2 regions of the Rothia sp. HMSC073B08 genome follow, and region 2 is predicted to be linked to the other one. Evidence: riboswitches for the same ligand, from Rfam matches in the RefSeq annotation. Region 2 holds a riboswitch; the other holds the start of a gene.

Region 1 (11,503 bases), on a different contig from region 2:
CCGATCGTGTCCTACTTCGAGATTGGTACGGCACTGACCGCAAACCACGCACACGCATCCATGATGGGTGTGTACGGTATGCTCGCAATCGCGTTCGCGGTGTTTGGTCTGCGCTACCTGATCCCTGAGGACAAGTGGCCTGAGAAGGGTCTGAAGTTCTCCTTCTGGACCCTGAACATTGGTCTGCTGTGGATGTCCTTCATCTCGCTGCTGCCGCTGGGTATTGCTCAGCTGTACAAGTCCGTGGGTGAAGGCTACTACGAGGCTCGTTCCTTCGCGTTCATCCACGACGGTGCTTCCGCCGTGATGGGTTGGATGCGTATGCCCGGTGACGTCATCTTCCTGGTCGGCATTATCCCGCTGATTAAGCTGGCGCTGCTGGGTATCAAGGAGATCTTCTCCAAGAACGCTAAGGAAACCGTCCTGGAGCTGCCCGAACCGCCGCTGTACGAGGTGGTTGAGGACGCTCGCATCGCAGAGTTCGCCGGCGCTAAGGCTGCCGAGGAGCTGCCCGAGCAGACCAGCCCCTACCGTAGCGATCGTCGAGGCTAACCATGCCTGAGCAGATTGCTGGAGTTTCTTTCCTCGTGTGGCTGGCCTGCGTGTACGCGCTCGGCCTGGTCGCCGTGGGTTGGGGCTTCGATATTCTCGCCAAGCGCACCAGCCAGCGCATGGTGGCGGCGCGAACCTTCGGGTTCACCTACCACCAAGAGAGCGACGCGTGGCTCTGCCCCGAAGACCAGTGGCTGTGGGCGACCGCATTCGACTCGGACAACCGAGTGATGCGTTACCGCGCCAAGCCCAGCGTGTGCAACACCTGCCCGATTAAGGACAGCTGCACCGTCTCGGCGAACGGTCGCGAGCTCACCCGCGAAGTGGATGAATGGCCCTACTCCGAGTCGGGTCGTTTCCACCGCGGGCTCGCGGTTGCCGTGTCGCTGCTGGGTGTGGTCATCCTGATTGGTGCCGCCATCGTCTGGCACTCCCCGCTGGAGCTTCTGGTGGAGGGTGCCGCCGCGGTGGTCTGCCTGTCGCTGACCTACCCGCTGGCTGTGAAGCTCATGCGTTCCCCCGCGAACTTCGAGAACGATCCGAAGCATATTCACGCATCCACCGCTGACGAATCGGTGAACGTGAAGATGGACCGTTTCGCGGCGAAGTGGGGTGGCGTGTCGAATGAGCGTAAGCGCCGTACCGAGCAGACCCGCAAGCAGATGATTGCGGATGCAACCCTGCCGGTTCGTACCTCTGCCCTCGACCCGGACCGCCCCGCATGGAGCGGCACCGGCACCTCGGTTAAGCGACTGCACAAGACCACGAACGAGGTCCTGCAGGAGCAGAACCTGGCTGAGGTTGAGGCTGCCGAAAAGCTGGCAGAGCAGATGGCGAAGAAGTAGCGCTGCACAAGTTTTTCCGTTCCGGCGGCTGACCGGTCGATTGGTCCCGTCTGTTAGCTTCGGCGGCCACCCTGCATGGAATTCTCTTTTATTCCTCTTTTGAGTTTTCCATGCGGGGTGCCGCTAAAGCACCGACCGCCGCGATGTACGCCGGGACGGAAAATTCCCCTCCCTAAACTCCCCCACACAGCCCGATACCGGGCACCCCCTACTACCTGCACCGTACGAGGCGCGGGCAGGTGGGCACACATACCGTCCTCCCCCAATATTTGTGAAGGAAAACCATGGATCCCGTCACTCTGGCAACTATCCTCATCCCAGTTGCCGTCATTGTTCTTTTTATTCTGATTCGTATGTTCCGCGTCATCCCCGAATACGAGCGTGGCATCTCCTTCCGCTTCGGCCACCTGCGTTCGGAGCTGAAGCCCGGCCTGAACGTCGTCTTCCCCCTCGTCGACTCCCTGCAGCGCGTTGACATGCGTGTCATCACCCTGACCATTCCCCCGCAGGAAGTCATTACCAAGGACAACGTTCCCGCCCGCGTGAACGCCGTGGTCCTCTTCCGCGTGACCAACGCCAAGAACGCCGTGCTCGAGGTCGAGAACTACCCGATTGCCACCAGCCAGATTGCGCAGACCACCCTGCGTTCCCTGCTCGGCCGCGTTGACCTGGACACCCTGCTCGCACACCGCGAGGACCTGAACGAGGACCTGCGCTCCATCATCGGTTCCCGCACCGAGCCGTGGGGTATTCAGGTGGAGCTCGTCGAAATTAAGGACGTTGAGATTCCCGAGGCTATGCAGCGCGCCATGGCACGCGAGGCTGAGGCTGAGCGTGAGCGCCGCGCAAAGATCATTTCGGCACGCGGTGAGCTGGAGGCTTCGAGCGAGCTGAAGGAAGCATCCGACATTCTGAGCCAGTCCCCTGCCTCCCTGCAGCTGCGTTACCTGCAGACCCTGCTGGAGCTGGGTGCCGACCAGAACTCGACCGTGGTCTTCCCGCTGCCCATGGACGTGATTGGTCCGCTCGTGGGTGCCCTCAAGGGCGAGAGCAAGTAGGCTACTGCCTCTGAACTAAACCCCTGAGCTAAATACCGAATAGCGTGCAAGGTCCCGAGCAGACATCTGCTCGGGGCTTTCGCTTTAACGGCGGCCGGTCCGCGGGGCTCCTCCCCTGTTCTCTATACCACCGCCTCCCATGCCGTAGCATGGAACCAGCGGCATTACTGCTACACACAGACCCACCCACCGTGAGGGAAGGCGCATGCTACACCACCTCCGCGAGATGCTACACCGCATCCCAGCACCTCGACGCTACGGGCGCGTCATGGCTCTACTCCTCGCCTCCCTGGGCGGCGCGGTGGACGTCTTCTCGCACATCCACTATGAAGCGCTCGTTGCCACGCAGACCGGCAACTTTATTCTGCTTATCGCCGACCTACACCGTGACGCACCGCATGTGGTGCACCTGCGCTGGCTCTCCGTCATTCTCTTCAGCTTCGGGTACCTGGCAGGGCATTTCATTCACGACTTACTCGGTCAACGTGCCCGGATGAGGCACTGGCGCATCGGCACGCTCCTGCCGTTCCTTCTGGTTTGCTTCGCAGTACCCTTCATGGACAGAACTCTGAGCAATAGCTTTCAGGTGGGTGCGCTGGCGTTCACCGTCGGTCTGATGATTCACGCCCTCGCGGATACACGCATTGGCGAAAACCCCTTTTCGCTCTTCATGACCAGCGGCAACTGGCGCAAAATGCTCAGCGCCTGGTACACCGCCGGTTCGCTGTACTTCACACGGAAAACCCCCGACGGAGTCACAAAAAATGAGGCGAAGGCGCAGCGCCGTACGGCTCTGCTCAAAGCCATTGATTACTCTCTCGTAGTCATCTCTTTCATAGCTGGCGTGATTCTCATGGCGCTTATAACCCGATGGTTTGGCGTATTCTCCATCTGGTTAGCGGCGCTGATTGCCGGTACGGCGTTCTGCTTCGGCTACCAGGCTGAAAAGAAAGAGGTTCGTGAGAACCAGGGCGCATAAGATTTACCCAATCTGCGGCTATAGATGGCGGCAGAGCAGAAAACAGAACAGCAAAATATCCCGTGCAGGTGAATATCTGCACGGGATATTTCTATGCGGGATTTACACGCCACGCTTTCAAACGAAGCCCCGAAAACCGGGAAGGAAGGCGTTTGACCCGCCGCGGGGGTTGGATGAGGTGGTTGCGACGGGCCAAACTGGTCGGTTACACGCCGTAGAGGTGCGGGCGCGGCAGGTACATCAGCCAGTTGGGTGAGGGCCGGAATCCTGCCGCAAACGGTTTTCACCGACGCCTTAAGCATAACCGGCACAGACCCCGAACCGGCGGTAGCTTGAGTGAAGCATCAATCACCTATCTCACGCCATGCCGGGGCGGTATTCAGCCCAAAAATCGGTACCTAAAGCCCCGGCGTCCCAAACCCCGCGCGAGCCTCTAGCGCAGCGCCCGACGAACTACCGCAGTGCCCGGTGAGCCTGGTCGAAGAACTCACGCTCATACACGCACGCCGACAGGTACGCCCGCGCCGCGCGGACACGCTGAGCCGGTGAAGCCGCCTCAAACGCACGCTCCACCTCCGCGAGACTACGCGCCACATCCGCGGCAAACTCCTCGCCACCGTACAGGCTCAACCACTCCGCGTACGGGTGGTCCGCGTGGTTCTGCGAGGAGAGCACGGCGCCCACCTCTTCGTACAGCCAGTAGCAGGGCAAGATAGCGGCTGCGCCGACCACGTAATCATCACCGGCGGCGGAGGCGCGCAGGAAATTCGTGTACCCCATCGTAACGGGCGAAGGCCCACCCAGGCGTGCGCGGTTCGCCAACCAGCCCTCGTGCAGCTGCGATTCGGCGGCAATCGCCTCGTGCGCGCCAGCCGCCCAGTGCACCTGCGCCTCAGCGGTATCAGCACGCGCTGAGAGGGTCGCGAGCGCACGCGAATAATCACGCAGGTAGAGGGCATCCTGGTCCAGGTAGAAGGAGAACAGGTCCTCGTCGAGGGTTCCGTCACCGAGGGCACGCACGAAGGGCAGGTCCAGGATCTGGTGCCAGGTTTCGCCACCCGCAGCCCAAAGAGCGGCAGTCCAGGGACCGGCGGGCTTTACGACGGCTTCACCGGCGGGCACGGGGCTGACCGGCAGCAGGCGCTCCGGACTGGTGCCGTCCAGGGCATTACCCTCAGAGTCGGTGGTGGCGAGCAGGTGATGCCACGGGTACGCGGAGGCAGCAGCCTCCAGACGGCGGGCACGTGCGGCGTGGTCCACCGGGCCGTGGCCCTCACCGGAGCCGACCTGCAGACCGGCACCCGCGGCAATGGATTCGTGGAGCCAGCGGGTGCTCCACTGCAGTGCGCGGTGGGTATCTTCGCTGGTCAGAGTGTTCTTCTGGTCTGCGGCAGGTTCTGCGGCTTCAGTGTGCTGCAGCAGTTCCACGCCCAGGCGGGTTGCCAGCGAGGAGGACAGGGAGCATCCGGTGCCGTGCGTATTGCGGCTGTCCAGGCGCGGGGTGCGCACGTGCGCGCAGGTGCCGTCCGGGAAGACCGCGGTATTGCCGGCGTCCTGACCGCACAGGTGACCGCCCTTCACAATGACGGTGGTTCCGGTCGCCGCCGCGAGGTTCGCCGCCTGCTCGTGCGCCTCATCAAAGGTCTGAGCGGGCTCCTTCTGACAGAGCACGGCAAGCTCCGGAATGTTCGGGGTAATCACGTCCACGAGCGGCACGAGGTCGCGCAGCGCCTGCTCCGCTTCCGCCTGCAGCAGACGGTCACCGCTGGAAGCAATCATGACCGGGTCGAGCACGACCACGGGCACCGGGTGCTCGCTCAACCAGGTGCGGACGGTACGGATCGTGGCTGCGTCGCCGAGCATGCCGATTTTCACGGCGTCTACCGTGACGTCATCAAAAACGGCGGCAAGCTGCGCGGTCAAAAACTCCAGGGGCGGGGTGAATACTTCACGAACCCCACAGGTGTTCTGAGCGACCAGTGAGGTGGTCACGCACATGCCGTAACCGCCGGATGCGGTAATGGACTTGAGGTCCGCCTGAATGCCCGCACCGCCGGAGGGGTCGGTTCCCGCAATGGAGAGGACCCTCGGCACCCGAGCTGTCTGAGGTGCCCGGGGGGTTCCGGGAGCGCTCGCGCCGGGTACAGGGTTAGAGGTGGATGCGCACGTGGGCGCGGTAGGCTGCTCTGCCTTCATCGATAATCCCTTCGCTAGTTCGAACTAGAGCAGGTTCAATGGGTGTTTTTCTCAGCCTTGAGTGTTTGTACGCTGTTTCGCGCGCCTACCGTTCCGTGCCCCCGCTGTTTTGGTTGCCCGTCTTTGGGTGGGTCAGCGGGTTGGGAGCAGGCGTCTCAAGGCACCCCATATCGCTCTGCCAGGTTATCACAACGATTCTCAGTAGCTGAAAGTTTTGCGGGTGACAAGTGAATCTCTCCGAAATTTTCGTTTGAGCATTGCGGTACTGCACCACCATTCCGGCTCAGGTTTTCCAGCGCAGGCTTCAGCACCCCCCAGAACTCGCCCGTTAAAAGGCAATGCCCGGCACCGCTTTAGACGGTACCGGGCACTATCAGCCGGACATATCGCCGGGCATATCCACCGGGCTAGGCCAGAGCTTAGGTGAGGGCGAAAATCTCTGCCGGTGAACCCTCCGCAATGATCCTGCCCTCGTGCAGCAGGACCGCACGGTCAGCCAGCGAGGCGATACGCGCATCGTGCGAAATAATCAGCACTGCACGGTTCGCCAACACGGCGCGCAGGGATTCGGTTGCGTCCGCGAGTTCCAGCTGGGTGGTGGACTCGTCCAGAATCACGGCGTGTGGGTCGGCAAGCACGATACGTGCCAACGCCAGCTGCTGAATCTGGTCGCGGGTCAGAGGCGAATCCGCGCCGCTGACGACGGTGTCCATGCCCTGCGGCAGGTCGCGCCACCAGCGGGCACCGACAGCGTCCAGTGCCTCACCCATCTGCTCGACGGTTGCATCCGGCACAACCACCGTAAAGTTATCGGCGAGGGTACCGAAGAAGACGTGCGCTTCCTGCGTGCAAACCAGCAGACGCGGGCGGCCGTCGGCGGCGGCATCGGTCGGGAAGTCGCCGTGACCCACCGGGCGACCCATCACGTTAATGGTGCCGTCCAGGGCGGTCAGCGAACCACCAATCAGACGCGCCAGGGTGGTCTTACCCGAACCGGAACGACCCACCAGGGCGAGCGCCTCGCCGCGGCGAATCTTCAGGTTGATGCCTTCCAGAACGAGGGCGTCCGGCGAGTAGCCGTAGGAGACGTCGATGCAGTCAATGGCGTACTGCGGGTCCTTCACGGCTTCATCCGAGACGGCGGCGAACGCTTCAGCGCGGTGCTGTGCACGCGCCTCACGCTGCTTCTTCGCCAAGGACACCACACCGAACACGCGGCCCATGTTCACGAGCATGATGCGCAGGCTACTGACGTGGTGGTTCAGCATGTCGGCAAGGGTTCGCAGGCTGAAAACCATGACCGAGGCGGTCGCTACGGCACCCCAGCTTGCCCAGCCGAGAGCCACACAGGCGGCGCCCCAGAGCATGCACAGAATCGTGGGGATCCAGGCGTTAATAGCGTCCACGGTGAAGTACAGCTGGCGGATGCGCACCATGCCCAGCTGCGCGGCGAACTGGCGCTTGTTCTCACCGGCGAAGGCATCTTCGCGGGCGGTATGAACGCCCAGCTCACGGATCGTGGAGGTGCCGCGAATGTTCTCGGTCAGCACGCTGTTGAGGTCGCTCACGCGCTCCTGGGCGGTCTGGTTGCGTGCCGCCATGAGCGGCAGCATCTTCGACATGATGAGGGCAAGACCGGCAATCATGGGTAGCATGATCAGACCCATTGCCGGGCTCACGAACGCCAGGGAGAGCGTGGAGATAATGAAGTACAGCACCACGTAGATTGCACCGAGAAGGTCTGTGCTGACAGCGTTTGCGGCCGAGGACAGGTCGTCGGTCACGCGGGTGAGCAGGTCGCCGCTGCCGGCTTCTTCCACGGTGCGTGCATCCAGGTCGAGGGTGCCGTCGAGGGTGTCCTGGTTGGCGTCACGGGTGACGAGCGCACCCAATCGGGCCGCACTGTACGAGGAGACCATGAGGGTTATTGCCTGCACGATGAACGCCGCCAGAATAATCAGAATCGGCTGCCACGGGTAGCTGGAGAACTTACCCGCCACCACGTCGTCCACGGTGGCACCAATCTGCAGGGGCACCACCGCACCCATGAGGGTGCTGACCATGTAGATGACGAAGGTGTAGAGGGCTCGCCCCTTATGCGCTGCGAGGTAGTTCCACATGCGGCGTGCCACGTAGGCGGGGCTTTCGATGGGGAGCTGCTTTGCCATGCTAGTTCACCTCCTGATTCTGAGTGGTTGCGGGGGTTTCTGCCTGAGCGACGGGGTAGCCGTCGCGTTCCATGCGGCGGGTCGTCTCCGCGGGCGTGGAGACAACGTAGACCTGCTCCAAATCCTGCAGCAGGCCGGGGTAGCCGACGGGCAGGCGGTCGCTACCGACCTGGGTTTCCATCGCATCGTAGATGTAGCGCTGGCTGGGTTCGTCCACGGAGTTCAGCGGCTCGGTCAGGATGAGCACCTGCGCGTCCTGTGCGAGTGCGCGGGCGAGTGCCAGACGCTGACGCTGACCACCGGAGAGGTTCGCGCCTTCACTGGTGATGCGGGCGGCAAAGTAGTCTTCGGGGTTGCGTCCGCCCAGTCGGTAGGCGATTTCGCGGGAGTCGGTAATCTTCAGCAGCTCCTGGTCCTTTGCCTGTGCCAGCTCCTCGTCGGGGTTCGGCACGGTACCCAGGCGCAGGTGCTCCTGCAGGGTTCCCGCGAAAATCATGGGATTCGGTTCGCTCAGCAACACGCGGCGGCCGGTTGCGTCCTTGAGGTCCTCTCCCCCGCGTCGCAGGGTGCGGGCGAGCGCCTCGGCGTAGTCTTGCGCGGTGAGGTTGTAGTCGCGCGGGTTGACGTACACGATGCGCAGGTTGCTAGCACCGGTGGGGGCGACGGGTACGGGCACCTCGAAGGTGCTCGCCTCGACTGTTTGTTCGGCGCGTGCCAGCTGCGCCATTTCTTCGTCGGTGCGCGGGCTCTTCAGCACGCCCTGGCGTACGCCCGCGTGGCCTTCGAGCCGGGCGACCTTGGCGAGCGCAATCTTGGCGTAGCGCCATTCCGTCAGAAAGTTCTGGGTAATCCAGATGGGGCCACCCATCATCGCAATAATGGAGGCGACGGTCACCAGGGACGCGGCGGGGGTGTCGGAGACCCAGCGGCCATTTTCGACATGGCCGGTGAGGGCGAAGCCGACGCCGAGCAGGGTCACGGCACCGCCGAGCAGCGCGCGGATGAGGAACATCCAGCGGTGCGTCTTTTCATAGCGCATGTAGCTGTCGAAGACTTCGTCAGTGCCGCGGTGGTAGCGCTCACGCATCTGTTCTTCGGCACCGAGGCCGGCGATGGTGCGCAGACCGGTGGCGATGTCGGAGGCGCGTGAGGAGGCTTCGCCATCCTTCTCACGGTATTCGCCAATCTTGGATTCGAGGAAGGACGAGTACCAGGCAATCACGCCGACCACGATGAGCGTACCGATGAGGGTGACAATCGCGGTGACGGGGTTGATGAGCCAGAGCTGCACGGCACCGAGGGTCGCGATAATCATGGCATTGACGAATAGCGGCAGTGAGAAGTAGACGGCCGTGATGCGGCGTACGTCTTTGTTCATGACGGTGACTGCTTCACCCGCATCAACGGTTGTGCGGGTGCGTCCCATGAGTCGGTTGATGTAGACGCGCCAGTCGCGGCCGAGTTCTGCGCTGAGGGTCATGGAGGTGCCCCAGCCGAAGAACTCGTTGATCACGATGAAGGTGATGGCTGCGACGACCACCCAGAACATGGGCCAGGCGTCGGGGGCTTTTCCGGCGATGTGCTGGTTAATGAATTGGCCCACCATGACGGGGATCAGGATTGCGCCGATACCCGCGGTAGTTTCTCCGAGGACGGGGATTGCCCAGCGGTGCCAGGGGTATTTGTGTCCGGGTGCGGTGACTCGCAGGGCGAGGCGCTTTTTGAGGGCTTCCTCTTCCGCCTTGCGTTGTTCGCTACCGGTTACTTCCTGTGCAGCTTTTTTCTGCGCAGTTTTTTTCTGAGCGGCTTTTTCCTGCGTGGTTTTGTTATGCATGGATTCTTCATGCGTAGCTTCTTCGCGCGCAGCGTTTTCTTGTGCCTTGTCAGCGTTGTATTCAGTCATTCAACGTCTCTCCTTTCTCCTACCCTATTCCTTTATCAATGTGGCACGCAACACTATTTGCATCATAGGTGGGCGTGTCGTTATTTATGCAACGTATTTTGGAGTTTGTATCAGCCGCTCAATATGCACCGACATCAATCGGCGGATTCTGCATCTACGAGGTAATCTATGCGGCATGGGGGGCCTACGTTTTCGACCTTCTGAGCACCAGGTTTTTGCACCACTGCACTTTTAGTGCTTTGTTCTACACTACACGAATTTGGGGAATTCCCGCGTTAGCGCGGCACCGCGCCTCCCGAACGCCCTATAAACGCCCCGCGAAGGAACCGCAACCACCCTGCAAAGATGCAGTGAACACCCCGCAAGCACTCCGCGAGTACCCGTTTGTTCCCTCGTAACGATAACGCCCCCGCGTCCGCCCTATTCCCGATAGACTGGAATCCTCATGAGTATTTTGAATTTTCTTTCTCCCACGCTGGGTGAGAATCCCGGCGACTACAATCGACGCGATTTTAAGGGCAACCCCCTCACCGCCGAAGAAATCTATGAGGCGTTCACCGAGTGGATTTCGACCCGCGGTATGACCCTGTACCCCGCCCAGGACGAGGCCGTTCTGAGCATTGCCGCCGGCCACAACGTGGTGCTGGCAACCCCGACCGGTTCCGGTAAGTCCACTGTGGCTGTTGCCGCGCATTTTACGGGCCTGGCGACCGGTCAGCGCTCCTACTACACCGCCCCCATTAAGGCGTTGGTGTCTGAGAAGTTCTTTGACCTGATTAATATTTTTGGTGCCGAGAACGTGGGCATGATTACCGGCGACTCCGCCATTAATACGGAGGCGCCGATTATCTGCTGCACCGCGGAAATTCTCGCCAATATTGCCCTGCGCGAGGGTAAGGATGCGGACCTCTGCCAGGTCATCATGGACGAGTTCCACTTCTACTCTGACCCGCAGCGCGGCTGGGCGTGGCAGCTTCCCCTGCTGGAGCTTCCGCAGGCGCAGTTCCTGCTGATGAGCGCGACCCTGGGCGATACGACTCGCTTCCAGGAGGAGATGACGGCGCTGACCGGTCGTGAGAGTGACCTGGTGGCGCATTCTGAGCGCCCTATTCCGCTGCATTTCTACTACTCCACCACCCCGGTTCAGGAGACGGTGCAGGAGCTCGTGCAGACCAAGCAGACTCCGGTCTACATTGTGCACTTCTCGCAGAAGGCGGCGCTGGAGCAGGCGAACGCGCTGCTGTCGGTCGCTATCGCCTCCAAGGAAGATAAGGAACGCATCGCCGAGCTGATTGTTAAGTTCCGTTTCGGTCCGGGCTTCGGTAAGGCACTGAATAAGCTGGTGCGTGCCGGTATCGGTATTCACCACGCGGGTATGCTGCCCAAGTACCGCCGCCTCGTGGAACAGCTGGCTCAGGAGGGTCTGCTCAAGGTAATTTGCGGTACCGACACCCTGGGCGTGGGCATTAACGTGCCCATCCGTACCGTGCTGATTACGGCACTGTCGAAGTTTGACGGTGCCCGTAGCCGCCGTCTGCGTGCCCGCGAGTTCCACCAGATCGCTGGACGCGCAGGCCGCGCCGGTTTTGATACCGCCGGCACCGTGGTGGTTCAGGCACCCGAGCACGATATTGAGAACGCTCGCCTACTGGCGAAGGCTCAGGCGAAGTTCGGTGACGACACCAAGCGCATTAACCAGTCGCTCTCCTCCAAGCGTAAGAAGACTCCGGAAGGGTTCGTTGGCTGGTCCGAGAAGACCTTCGACCAGCTGGTAGAGGCAGCCCCGGAGCCGCTAACATCCT
Region 2 (11,503 bases):
CCACGCCATTTTCGGTACCGAACTGGTCCATGACAAGGTCAAATACGGTGCGGGCATTCGTGGTTAGCGGCTCGCCGTTGTAGGTGATAATCATGCGAAATCCTTTCGTGAAGGTGCCGGGTGCATCCGGCGGGGACTGTGTTTAGTGGGTGAATCGTGCCGGGTCGCACGCCTGCATGATGGGCGGAATCTCAGCCCCGCAGGCGACCTCCGCACCAACCTTGCCGGCGAGCGCGGCAAGCAGAATACCGTGGCGGAAATAGCCCGTGGACACGAGCTGGCGGGTGCCGTCAGCACGGGTGCGGTGCCCGAAGATGGGCAGGTCGTCCGGGGTTCCGGGGCGGGCGCCGACGTTCGCCTCCAGAAGCTCACACTCTTCAACGGCGGGCACGAGCCGGATTGCGTCACGTAGCAGCTGGTGTACGCCGTCAATGGCGGGTAGTGTGCGGTGGTCTTCGCGGCTGGTCGCGCCGATGCACAGCTCCCCGTCGGGGCGGGGGATGAGGTAGACGGGGCGGGAGTTCACGTAGCCGCGCACTACATGCTTGAGGATGGGTCGCGGGGCGCGCAGGCGCAGAATGTCCCCGTAGACGGGGCGTAGCGGGTAGTCCCCGTGCAGTGTTGCCCCTAGTCCAGTGCAGATAATGTCGCCTGCGTCCGGGTCGGTGACCCGTTCGGTGCTGAAGGTGACGCCGCGGCGGGTGAGGGCGTCTTTGAGGGCGCGCCTCATGAGCCGCGGGTGTAGCTGATGGTCACTGGGGATGCTCACAGCGCCGGCAATACGCGGTGCCAGGAGCGGTTCGAGGGTGCGTGCCTGCGTGGGGGTGACGGGGTCTGCGGGGCGGTTCATGTCCCGGTAGTAGGCGCGGGTGCGTTGCAGGTGCTCGGCGTCGGCACGGTCGGCGGCGACAATGAGTGTGCCGGTGGTGTCGTAGCCGGTGGGCAGGTCGGTGGCGCGGCTGAGCCTGCTCATGAGGGAGGGGTAGGCATCGGCACTGGCGGTCATGAGCGGGAAGAGCGCGTCCTGCTGGAATTGCACTTCTGCGATGGGCGCGAGCATGCCGCCGGCGTAGTGGCTGGCGGCGGGGTAGAGTGCCGTGCCGTCGTCGGCGGTGCCGTAGTCGCTGGTTTCGGCGTCGATGAGGTGCACGTTCTCGCCGCGTTCGGTGAGCTCAAACGCGGTGGTGAGGCCAATGATTCCGCCGCCAATGATGGTGATGGTCATGGCTATGCCTGCAGCGCGGGGTTGTCGACGAAGGCGCGGACCATGGCGATTCCGGCGACCCCGGTGGCGCGGATGGCGGGGCAGTCTTCGGGGGTGATGTCGCCGATAGCTACGGTCGGCACGGCGGACAGCTCGGCAAGTTCGCGGAGCCCCTCAACGCCGAGGGGCGGGCGGTTGGACTGCTTGGTGGGGCTGGGGCGGAACGGCCCGGTGCCGATGTAGTCGATAAGGTGCGCGATCTTGTTGGACTCTTCGACGAGCTGTCGGGTGCCGGTGGTCAGACCGATGATTGCGTCGGCGCCGAGGAGGGCGCGGGCGTCGGCTACGGGCAGATCGTCTTGACCGATGTGCACGCCGTCAACGCGCACGCCGCGGGCACGCAGCGCGAGGGCGACGTCTACACGGTCGTCGATGAGGAGGGTCTGGTGCGGCTGGATGATGCCGGCGATAGCTTCGGTGAGCTGGTAGAGTTCGCGCGCACTGATGGGTTTGGACCTGACCTGGATGCAGGTGGCGTGTTTGGCTGCCCGGACGGTTTCGAGGGGGTTGTTGCCTGTGACGAGGTAGAGGTTCAGGTCGAGGGGGCGTGCGGGGGTGGTGTAGGGGTGCGTTTCGCGGGTCATGCGGGTCTACGATTCGTCGTCGAGTAGCTGTTTTTGAGAAAATCTCTCATTGAATTTCTGTGGTTAGGTTAGCACAGCTGCGTGGGGAGTTGAACATTCTTCAAGTGTTTTGGGGTGGCTCGCGGGGTGTGTTCCTCGCTCGTGTAGGGGAGCCTGCCGGATGTGATGGGATGCTTTGAGGCGTACGCTATACACTTCCTTCGCTCCTGCAGGGGACCCGCCCTCGCAGAGCTCGGGCACCCTGATGTCGCTGCAGGAAGGTATAGCTGTGCTGCGCGCTCGTATGGGGCTACAACAAGCCCTGTCTCGATGAGCCCTCGGGAAGGCGCCCTGACCTCCCATACGGAGTCACCGCAATGCCCTCAACTTAATGTTCATTCTTGGCGAGCTGTCTGCGGTACCTCACCCCAGTATTCCCCCTCCCCGTTCCCGCACACTCTTCCCAAACCGAGGCCCCGCGGTTCGTTCCCCAACGCACGGTCGCACCCACTACTCCACCTGCCCGGAGAAGGGGAGGGAGTTAGCAGGGGAGAGGCCGGTATGTTCCGTCGCGACATCAGGGTGTCCGAAGCGAAGCGAGGACGGGTTCCCTGTAGGAGCAAGGAACATACCGCCTCGACCCACTCAACCTAACTCAAAATAAAAAGCCTCCTACCGTGAAGTAAGAGGCTTTGAAGAGCGGCTGACGGGAATCGAACCCGCGTATCAGGCTTGGGAAGCGTGCGCTCTACCATTGAGCTACAGCCGCATCTTTTTCAGTGTATCGCGCCTGCTTGTCGGGAGTGAAATGTGTTGCGGTTGTTTGTGCGCGGGGTGGCGGGGTTGAAATGTGATGTAGGCCTGTGTGCTGGGGCTGGTGGATGCCTGCACGTGGGTGGTGTTTGCCAGGTATCCTTTAAGCGTGCTTATTTCAGATCGCGATATTCGTCAAGAGATTGCTGATGGGCGCATCGTTCTTGATCCGTTCGATGAGTCGATGATTCAGCCTGCAAGTGTGGACGTGAGGATTGATCGTTTCTTCCGTCTGTTCGATAACCATAAGTACCCGCATATTGATCCTGCTCAGCCGCAGGAGGATTTGACGCGCCTGGTGGAGGTGGCTCCTGATGAGCCGTTTATTCTGCATCCGGGTGAGTTTGTGTTGGGTTCTACGTATGAGAAGGTGACCCTGCCTGATGATGTGGCTGCCCGTTTGGAGGGTAAGTCGTCGTTGGGTCGTCTGGGTCTTCTGACTCACTCTACGGCTGGTTTTATTGATCCTGGTTTTTCGGGGCATGTGACGCTTGAGTTGTCGAATATGGCGACTTTGCCGATTATGTTGTGGCCGGGTTCTAAGGTTGGTCAGTTGTGTTTCTTCCGTTTGAGTAGCCCGACTGAGCATCCGTATGGTTCTGGTGCGTATGGTAACCGTTACCAGGGTCAGCGTGGCCCGACTGCTTCGCGTAGTTATTTGAATTTTCATCAGACGATGATTCCTGCGGATGGTTCTGTGGAGTCTTAGTCTTTCCCGCTTTGGGGTGCGGGCGTGCAGGCTGTGTGTTTGTGCGCCCGCGTTGGGCGGTTTTTTCGCCTGTTGTGCTCGTGCGTTCACTCGCGTGCGGGTTTTTATCTCTCACTCTCTAAGGATTTTTTGATGAATCTGAAGCCTGTTGTTCTGCGTGTTGCTGGCGCGGAAGTTTCTTTGTATCTGATTGATATGTCGGACTCTTTTGTGGAGCGTTTTAAGAAGGCGTGGGAGCCTCTTGCTCCGGAGTTTTTTGATACTCCTGATGAGGCGTATGCTTCGTTGTCTCGTTTTGATCAGGTGATGTTGGTTCATGCGCCGACTGATGAGTCGGTGATGGATTTGGCGAATCCGTTGATGGGTTCGTTTGATAAGGTTTCGACGCTGCGTGTGGCTGATGATGATTCGGGTATGCAGGATCTGACGAGCCGTATTACGTTGGCGATGATTGAGCAGCTGGTTGGTCGCGGTGTGATGCTGCATGCGGCTGTTATTGGTGACCCTGAGTCGAAGCGCGCTGTGGCGCTGGTGGGTGTTTCTGGTAGCGGTAAGACGACTGCGTCGCGTTTCTTGGGTTCGAAGTTTGCGTACCTGACTGATGAGACTGCGATTATTTCGGATGAGGGTGTTGTGTCGCCGTATCCGAAGCCGCTGTCTGTGATTGTTGACCCGAATGCGCCGAAGGATCAGCAGAACCCGGTGGATCTGGGTTTGAACGTGGTTGATCGTGATGACCTCAGCTATGAGCTGTCGCGTATTGTGTTCATTTCTCGTGATGAGTCGGCTTCTGAGCCGTATTTTGAGCGTGTTCCGTTGCATGAGGCTCTGGTGTTCTTGAGCGAGCAGAGCTCGGGTCTGGCGCGTCACCCTGAGGGTGTTGTGTCGCTGGCTAAGCTGGTGGAGCGTTGCGGCGGCGTGTGGCGCCTGGTGTACTCGGAGATTGAGGATACTTTGCCGCTGGTTCAGGATCTGCTGAATGGTGGCGAGCTGCCGAACGCTGATGAGGTTGAGAGCCTGGAGAAGTACACGGCTGGGGATCACCTGCCGGGTGTGTTCTTGAACGGTACGATTGCGGTTTCTCGTATGCCGGGTACTTCGGGTGTGCGTGTGGGTGAGGACGGCCCGTTCTTGCTGCTGTGCGATACCGAGCTGAATGAGCTGTCTGAGTTTGCGGCTGAGTGCTGGCTGCAGGCTGAGGGCGATATTTCGTACGATGACCTGTTTGCGCGTCTGGCTGAGATCTTTGAGGGTCTGCCTGCGGAAGCGTATGACGAGAATCTGAGCGCTTTGGCGGCTGGTTCGATGCTGTGGGTTCGTGTGATTGATGATCCGCTGATTGATGACGCAACCTGGGCTCAGATGACCAGCGATGAGGTTCTGGATGAGGAGGAGCAGCAGATTGCGCTGGATTCCTCTGAGGACGCTGTTTCTGATGATGAGGACGACGTGGTGGAGGACTAGCCGCCGCGGCTCTCCGCTGATGAGCACCGCCGAATAAGCACTGCTTAAGCACGAAGGAGGGGCGGGTAGAAGATGATCTTCTACCCGCCCCTCCTGTTGCGTTCGCGAGGTTGCGTTTGCGGGGTGCGGAGAGCTTAGCCCCGCGCAGCCTTACTGAGCCGCTTTACTGGCCAGCCTTGTCGCGGCGCTTCTGTTCACGCTTCTGCTCGCGGCGAGCCGCACGCACACGCAACGGGCCGGGTGCCTTCACCGGCAGCAGCAGGAGCAGACCCGCCACCACAACGATCAGAATACCGAGCACACCCCAAATCTGCGCGCCCATGATGCTCACGCACAGACCGAACAGCATCGGCGCCAGGAAGCTGGTGGCACGGCCGGTGGTCGAGTACAGACCGAACAGCTCACCCTCAGTGCCGGGATCAGCCAGGCGAGCCAAGAAGGTGCGGGATGCCGACTGCGCCGGGCCCACGAATAGGCACAGCAGCAGGGCGCATACCCAGAACACGCCCGGTTCGGGGAAGAACATCAGCGGGGTAGCCGCCAAGATAATGCCGACCAGCGAGATAACAATAATCGCCTTCGGGCCCAGGTAGTCATCCAGGTAGCCGCCCAGGATCGCGCCAGCCGCCGCGACAGCGCTACCGGCAATACCGAACAGGATTACCTCGGAAGTGCTGAAACCGAACGTGCCCGCCGCAAGAATACCGCCGAACGTAAAAATACCGGACAGACCATCACGGAACACCGCCGAAGCAATCAGGAACCACAGGGTCTGCGGGGACGTCATCTTCAGCCGCTTAATGGTGCGCCACAGCGCCTTGTAGGAGGCGAGCAGACCGCCCTGACGAGCCGGGGAGAGACGCTCCATACCGAGCTCCAGGAAACGCAGCTCGCGGGTGGGCAGCACCTCCGGCAGGAAGCGCTCGCGGGTGCGCATACGCACCAGCAGAGGCACGCAGAAGATGAGGCACCAGGCGGCGGCGAACAGCGCGACCGCACGGATATTCAGGGCGTTATCGGTGGTCAGGCCGAGTACTTCGGGGGTAAGCACAAAACCCCACAGCACCACAGCCAGCGCCAGGATGCCGCCAATGTAGCCGGCAGCCCATCCGGCGCCCGAAATCTTGCCGATATTCTCAGGGTGGGAGATGCGCGGCAGTACGGCGTTATAGTTCACGTACGCGAACTCGCTGAACACGCTCGCCGCAGAAATCAGCGTGACACCCAGCCACAGGTACTGCGGGGTGGGGCCCACGAAGAAGCACGCCGCCATCGAACCGACTAGTAGCATGGTGTTCACACCGAGCCAGAAGATACCCTTGCCGGACTTGTCGTTACGCTGGCCGGTGACCGGCGCCAGGATAGCAATCAGGAAACCGGCAATGGTCAGACCCAAAGACAACGCCGAAGAAGTCTCTTCGGGAGTGCCGAAGTAGCTGCTGGTCAGATAGACGGTGAAGATGAAGGTCGTCATAATCGAGTCGAAGCTCGACGAACCAACATCCCACATGACCCAGGACGCGACCGAACGGCGGCTGTTCGCGTGGTCAACGACCCTACGCTGAGCCTTCGTCTTACGGCGGGGAGAAGAAATAGTCATAGTTGTGCTTTCGGATGCCGAGGTGGCGCTTCAGCGTAGCGGCGGCATGAAACCGGCTGAAGTGGGGAGGGCGTGCTGAAGAGGGAACACCAGGCGGTACGTACCGAGCGAAGATACGTACCGCCTAGTTCATGAACTTTCGCGCGGAAGGCGCAAAGTCTTAGTTGAAGAAACGACGCTGCAGGCGAGCAATACCGAAGCTCACCACAGCACCCACGACGGAGGTCAGAACGGTCCAGAGGATGACCTGACGCAGGGTATCTTCAGACTCGTGGGAAATGGCGGGAGGCTGGTTACCGGTAGCCTTGGTCCAGGCTGCGCCCAGGCCCTTACCAACCAGGGCAGCAGCGCCCATGTTGATACCCGCAATAGCAAGCTTAGCGACGGGGTTCATATGTATCTCCTTAGCTGTATACGATGCGGCGTCCTGCCCGTGAACCCCTTCGGGGTTGGGTGAGAAAAGAGCGCCACTCCCTAGCGTATAGGGTTTAAGGCGTTCGTGCCGCCTTGGAGCCTCTCCGTCCCAAAATTGTACACCGTGCAATTCTGTAATGCGGGCAGAAGAACGAAACAAAAAGCGGCAAATTGGCACGAACAGCCAGACAAGCCTACAATCGAACCTGGGTTCCCACCCGCACCACAACGGTACGGACAAGGAACCCCACACGACAGGGGAGCGCCACCGAGGCGCTGAGAGTGCTAAGCAGACCCTCGAACCTGATCCGGTTAGTACCGGCGTAGGGAGTCGAATTTCTTCTCAATGCCCTCGTCCAATCAGAGGGCGAGGACATTCCCCTTCCAACGACGGAAGGACCACCAATGTCACAGAACGTAACCCCCGCCTCCCAGGCATCTACCCAGGCAGAGAAGAAGCCGAACCTGCGCTGGCGAGTCAACGAAATCGTTATCGCCGCAGTCATTGCAGTAGCCTGCGCCGTCATCTTCTGGATCTGGGACATCGCAGTCGGCCCCGCCGCCAAAGCCGCACTCGTAGCAGCACCCGAATTCCGCCCCATCGTTGCCGGCGCATGGCTGCTCGGCGGCACCCTCGGCGGCCTGCTCATCCGCAAGCCCGGTGCCGCACTCTTCGGCGAAATCGTCGCAGCATTCATCTCCGTACTCTTCACCGGCGGCGCGTGGAGCGGCGAAATCCTGATCGCGGGCCTCTTCCAGGGCCTCGGTGCTGAAATCGCCTTCGCAATCTTCCGCTACCGCCGCTGGAACGCAACCGTCGCTATCTTCTCCGGTGCGCTCAGCGGCCTGTTCATGGGCGTTAACGAAATCTTCATCTACTACCCCGACATGGAACCAGTCAAGGCAATCATCTACGTAGCATGCGCAGTCATCTCCGGCGCAGTCATCGCAGGTTTCCTGGCGTGGATTCTCGTGCAGAACCTCGCCAAGACCGGTGTGCTCTCCTCGCTGGCATCCGGCAAGACCAGCCGCTAACCACCAGCAACTAGTCACCACTCGGCACACAACAGCAGCCACACAAAAGGCTAAGGAACCATCATGGAAGCAACACCGCGCGGGGCGCGCATCGAGCTCAACAACTTCAGCTGGCACCACCCCGGACGCCCAGAACCCGTCATCAGCGGACTCAACCTCACCATCAACCCCGGTGAAAAAGTCCTGCTACTGGGCACCTCCGGCGCCGGCAAATCGACGCTCCTGCACGCCATCGCCGGTGTGCTCCACGATGACGACGGCGAATCCGCCGGCGGCACCATCACCATCAACGGGCAAGCACCCGCCGAAGCACGCGGCACCGCAGGCATGATGCAGCAGGACCCCGAATCCTCCATCGTCATGGCAACCGTCGGCAACGACGTAGCCTTCGGCCCCGAAAACCTGCGCGTACCCCGCGAAGAAATCTGGGGCCGCGTCACCGAAGCCCTCACCGCCGTAGGGCTCAACCACCTGCCCCTCGACCACCCCAGCAGTGCGCTGTCCGGCGGGCAGAAGCAGCGCCTCGGCCTGGCGGGCATCCTCTCGATGCACCCCGGCGCCATGATTCTCGACGAACCCACCGCCAACCTCGACCCCTCCGGCGTGCAGGAAGTACGCGACAGCATCCTTGCCGCCGCGCAAGCCACCGGAGCGACCCTGCTCGTCGTAGAACACCGCGTGAGCATCTGGGCGCCGCACATGGACCGCATTATCGTGCTCGGCGAAGGCGGCACCATCACCCACGACGGCGTACCCGACACCGTACTCACCGAAGCCCGCCAAGACCTCATCGACGCGGGCGTGTGGGTACCCAACTACGTGCCGCGTGCACCGCAGAGCGACAGCGATAACCAGGGCGGCGAGCACGGCGAGGCGCTACTTCGCGCCGAAAACCTCAGCATCACCCGCGCACAACCCACCCCCAAACAACGACGCGCACGCCGACGCACCATCAAACGCCTCGGCGACACCCCCGCACCCGTACCCACCGACCTGCCCGTACTGCGCAGCGGCATCAACCTCACCCTGCACGCCGGCGAACACCTCAGCGTGCTCGGCCCCAACGGCGCCGGCAAATCAACCCTAGCCCTCACCCTCGCAGGGCTCCTCACCGCACCCGACGGCACCCTCACCGCCACCGACGCGCTGCGTAATTACGACGGTAACCACGGCGGTAACCACGGCGGTAACCACGGCGGCGAGCGCGCCCACTGGGACGTGCCCACCTGGACCCCCGCCCAAATGCTCAGCCGCATCGGCTACGTCTTCCAAGAACCCGAATACCAGTTCATCCGCGGAACCGTACGCGAAGAACTCGAACTCGGCCCCCGCCGACTCGCCGCACTCACCCGCAGCCCCCTCAACGAAGACGACCTCACCGCCCGCACCAACGAACTCGCAACCCGCCTACGCCTCACCCACCTACTCGACGCCAACCCCTTCACCCTCTCCGGCGGCGAAAAACGCAGGCTCTCCGTCGCCTCCGCACTCGCCACCGCACCCAAAATCCTCATCCTCGACGAACCCACCTTCGGCCAAGACGCACGAACCTGGGCAGAACTCGTCGACCTCATCCGCGAACTCCTCGCAGGCGGCACCGCCATCATCTCCATCACCCACGACGAAGACTACACCGCCGCACTCGGCGGCAACCACATCACCCTACCCGCCCTAGAACCCTCCGAAGCCACCGCAACCCCCGGAAAGGAGAACGCATGAACACCGACTTCTTCGGCACCATCGACCGAACCAGCTACTTCAGCAACCTCAACGCCGGCGTAAAACTCATCGTCTCCTTCACCCTCATCATCGCCGCACTCATCGTGCGCGACCCCCTCACCTCCGGAATCCTCTTCGCCCTCGAACTGCTCGGATTCATCCTCGTCGGATTCCGACCCGTCAACGTCCTCGCCCGCTTCTGGCCCATCCTCATCGCCGTCATCACCACCGGCTGGTCCGTCGCCATGCTCAGCGCCAAAACCGGCACCACCATCCTTGACCTCGGCTTCAACAGCATCACCACCGACTCCGCCGCCGTCGGCGCAGCCATGATGATCCGCTCCCTCGCCATGGTCCTACCCACCCTCGCATTCGTACTCACCACCGACCCGACCGACCTCGGCGACTCCCTCGCACAAACCTTCAAACTGCCCTCCCGATTCGTGCTCGCCACCGTCGCCGCCCTGCGCCTCGTCGGCATTCTCTTCGCCGAATGGAACGCCCTCGGCCAGGCACGACGCGCCCGCGGACTCGGTGCAGGCCAATCCCTCATTGGACGCGCACAAACTTTTGGCGGTCAGAGCTTCGCCCTGCTCGTGCAGGCTATTCGCCGCGGCTCCCGCCTGGCTATCACCATGGAGGCGCGCGGCTTCGGCGCAGGCGAACGCACCTGGGCTCGTGTACCCTCCTATTCGCCCCGTGACGTGCACGTGAGCATTGCAGCCGCCGTCATTATCGCTGTTGCGTACGGTGCATCTATTGCGGCGGGTACGATCCAGTTCCTCTGGGCCTAGACCGTTCCGTTTCTGGTTCTGCTGGGGAGACGGTATTCGCCCTCGTTCCTACAGGAAGGCGGGGTGCCGCATGTTTCCTCCGCGCCTAGCCCCACTTGGTACATGAGTAGGGAGGTGCTCGCACTCTTCCTTCGCTCCTACAGGGGCACCCGCCCTCGCTTCGCTTCGGGCACCCTGATGTCGCTTCAGGAAGGTACGGCACCTCCTGCCTACGGTTCGGATGCGAACGTACAATAAGACTATGTCTAGTACCGTAATTCTTCTGAACGAGCAGAACCCGCAGGGCAGCTTCGTTGACCCGTCCGTGCCCCTCATCAGCGTTGATGATCAGGGCTTCACCCGCGGCGACGGCGTCTTCGAGACCATGCTGTCCGTCAACCGCCGTGTGCGTAAGCTCGGCATGCACCTGTCCCGCCTCGAATCCTCAGCGCGCATGCTGGATCTGCCCGACCCGGAACCCGAGATTCTGCGTTCGGCGGTGGAGCGCCTCATGCGTGAGGCGACCGCCGGTGCCGAGACTGCGCTGGGTGAAGAGCACATCGTGAAGATCATTATTTCGCGCGGCCCCACCCAGGCGGTGACCTCCATGCAGCCGGGCCCGTACACGCTGATTATGGCGTCGCCGGTGCCCGCCTCCATCGTGAAGCGCCGTACCGAGGGCGTGAAGGCGATGCTGCTGCCGCGCGGCCACGAGCCGATGGACAACAGCGCCTACCCGTGGCTTCTGGCGGGCGCGAAGACCCTCTCCTACGCGGTGAACATGGCGGTTCTGCGGTACGTGCAGGAGCGCGGCGCAGATGACGCTATCTTCATCACTGACGAGCGTCGCGTGCTGGAGGGTGCTACTTCTTCGGTGCTGGTTGCCAAGATTGAGGACGGCAAGAAGGTGCTGTACACGCCCGAGCCGAGCCACGGCATCCTGCCCGGTACCACGCAGGGCGCGGTGTTCGAGGCGGCACGCCAGGCCGGTTGGGAGCTGGGCTTCGGACCGCTCTACCCGCAGGATTTATTCGAGTCGGACGGCGTGTGGTTGGCGTCGTCGGTGCGTCTGATTGCGCCGGTGACTCACCTGAACGGTACGGCGCTGGCGCATGACCCGGAGCTGACCGCGACGCTGTTGAACTACCT

Evidence for each region. Region 2 has a riboswitch for thiamine pyrophosphate ahead of HMPREF2884_RS04790 (ECF transporter S component). Riboswitches for the same ligand answer to the same signal wherever they lie in the genome.
Region 1: it holds a riboswitch for thiamine pyrophosphate, as region 2 does, so the genes downstream of both, HMPREF2884_RS06330 (bifunctional hydroxymethylpyrimidine kinase/phosphomethylpyrimidine kinase) here and HMPREF2884_RS04790 (ECF transporter S component) in region 2, are expected to answer to the same signal.

The regions. Positions count from the first base shown of each region.
Region 1 covers NZ_KV811082.1:5,092-16,594, reverse strand. The annotation lists gene HMPREF2884_RS06350 (nitric-oxide reductase large subunit) at 1-552, shown strand, start outside; gene HMPREF2884_RS06345 (transposase) at 555-1,397, shown strand; gene HMPREF2884_RS06340 (slipin family protein) at 1,682-2,455, shown strand; gene HMPREF2884_RS06335 (YoaK family protein) at 2,661-3,434, shown strand; gene HMPREF2884_RS06330 (bifunctional hydroxymethylpyrimidine kinase/phosphomethylpyrimidine kinase) at 3,888-5,630, opposite strand; TPP riboswitch at 5,619-5,808, opposite strand; gene HMPREF2884_RS06325 (ABC transporter ATP-binding protein) at 6,050-7,798, opposite strand; gene HMPREF2884_RS06320 (ABC transporter transmembrane domain-containing protein) at 7,800-9,701, opposite strand; gene HMPREF2884_RS06315 (DEAD/DEAH box helicase) at 10,147-11,503, shown strand, end outside.
Region 2 covers NZ_KV811065.1:4,138-15,640, reverse strand. The annotation lists gene thiS (sulfur carrier protein ThiS) at 1-94, opposite strand, end outside; gene thiO (glycine oxidase ThiO) at 143-1,225, opposite strand; gene HMPREF2884_RS04820 (thiamine phosphate synthase) at 1,228-1,848, opposite strand; tRNA gene HMPREF2884_RS04815 (tRNA-Gly) at 2,526-2,596, opposite strand; gene dcd (dCTP deaminase) at 2,750-3,349, shown strand; gene HMPREF2884_RS04805 (septin family protein) at 3,482-4,813, shown strand; gene HMPREF2884_RS04800 (MFS transporter) at 4,977-6,413, opposite strand; gene HMPREF2884_RS04795 (DUF4235 domain-containing protein) at 6,574-6,807, opposite strand; TPP riboswitch at 7,074-7,174, shown strand; gene HMPREF2884_RS04790 (ECF transporter S component) at 7,233-7,862, shown strand; gene HMPREF2884_RS04785 (ABC transporter ATP-binding protein) at 7,926-9,581, shown strand; gene HMPREF2884_RS04780 (energy-coupling factor transporter transmembrane component T family protein) at 9,578-10,375, shown strand; gene HMPREF2884_RS04775 (aminotransferase class IV) at 10,617-11,503, shown strand, end outside.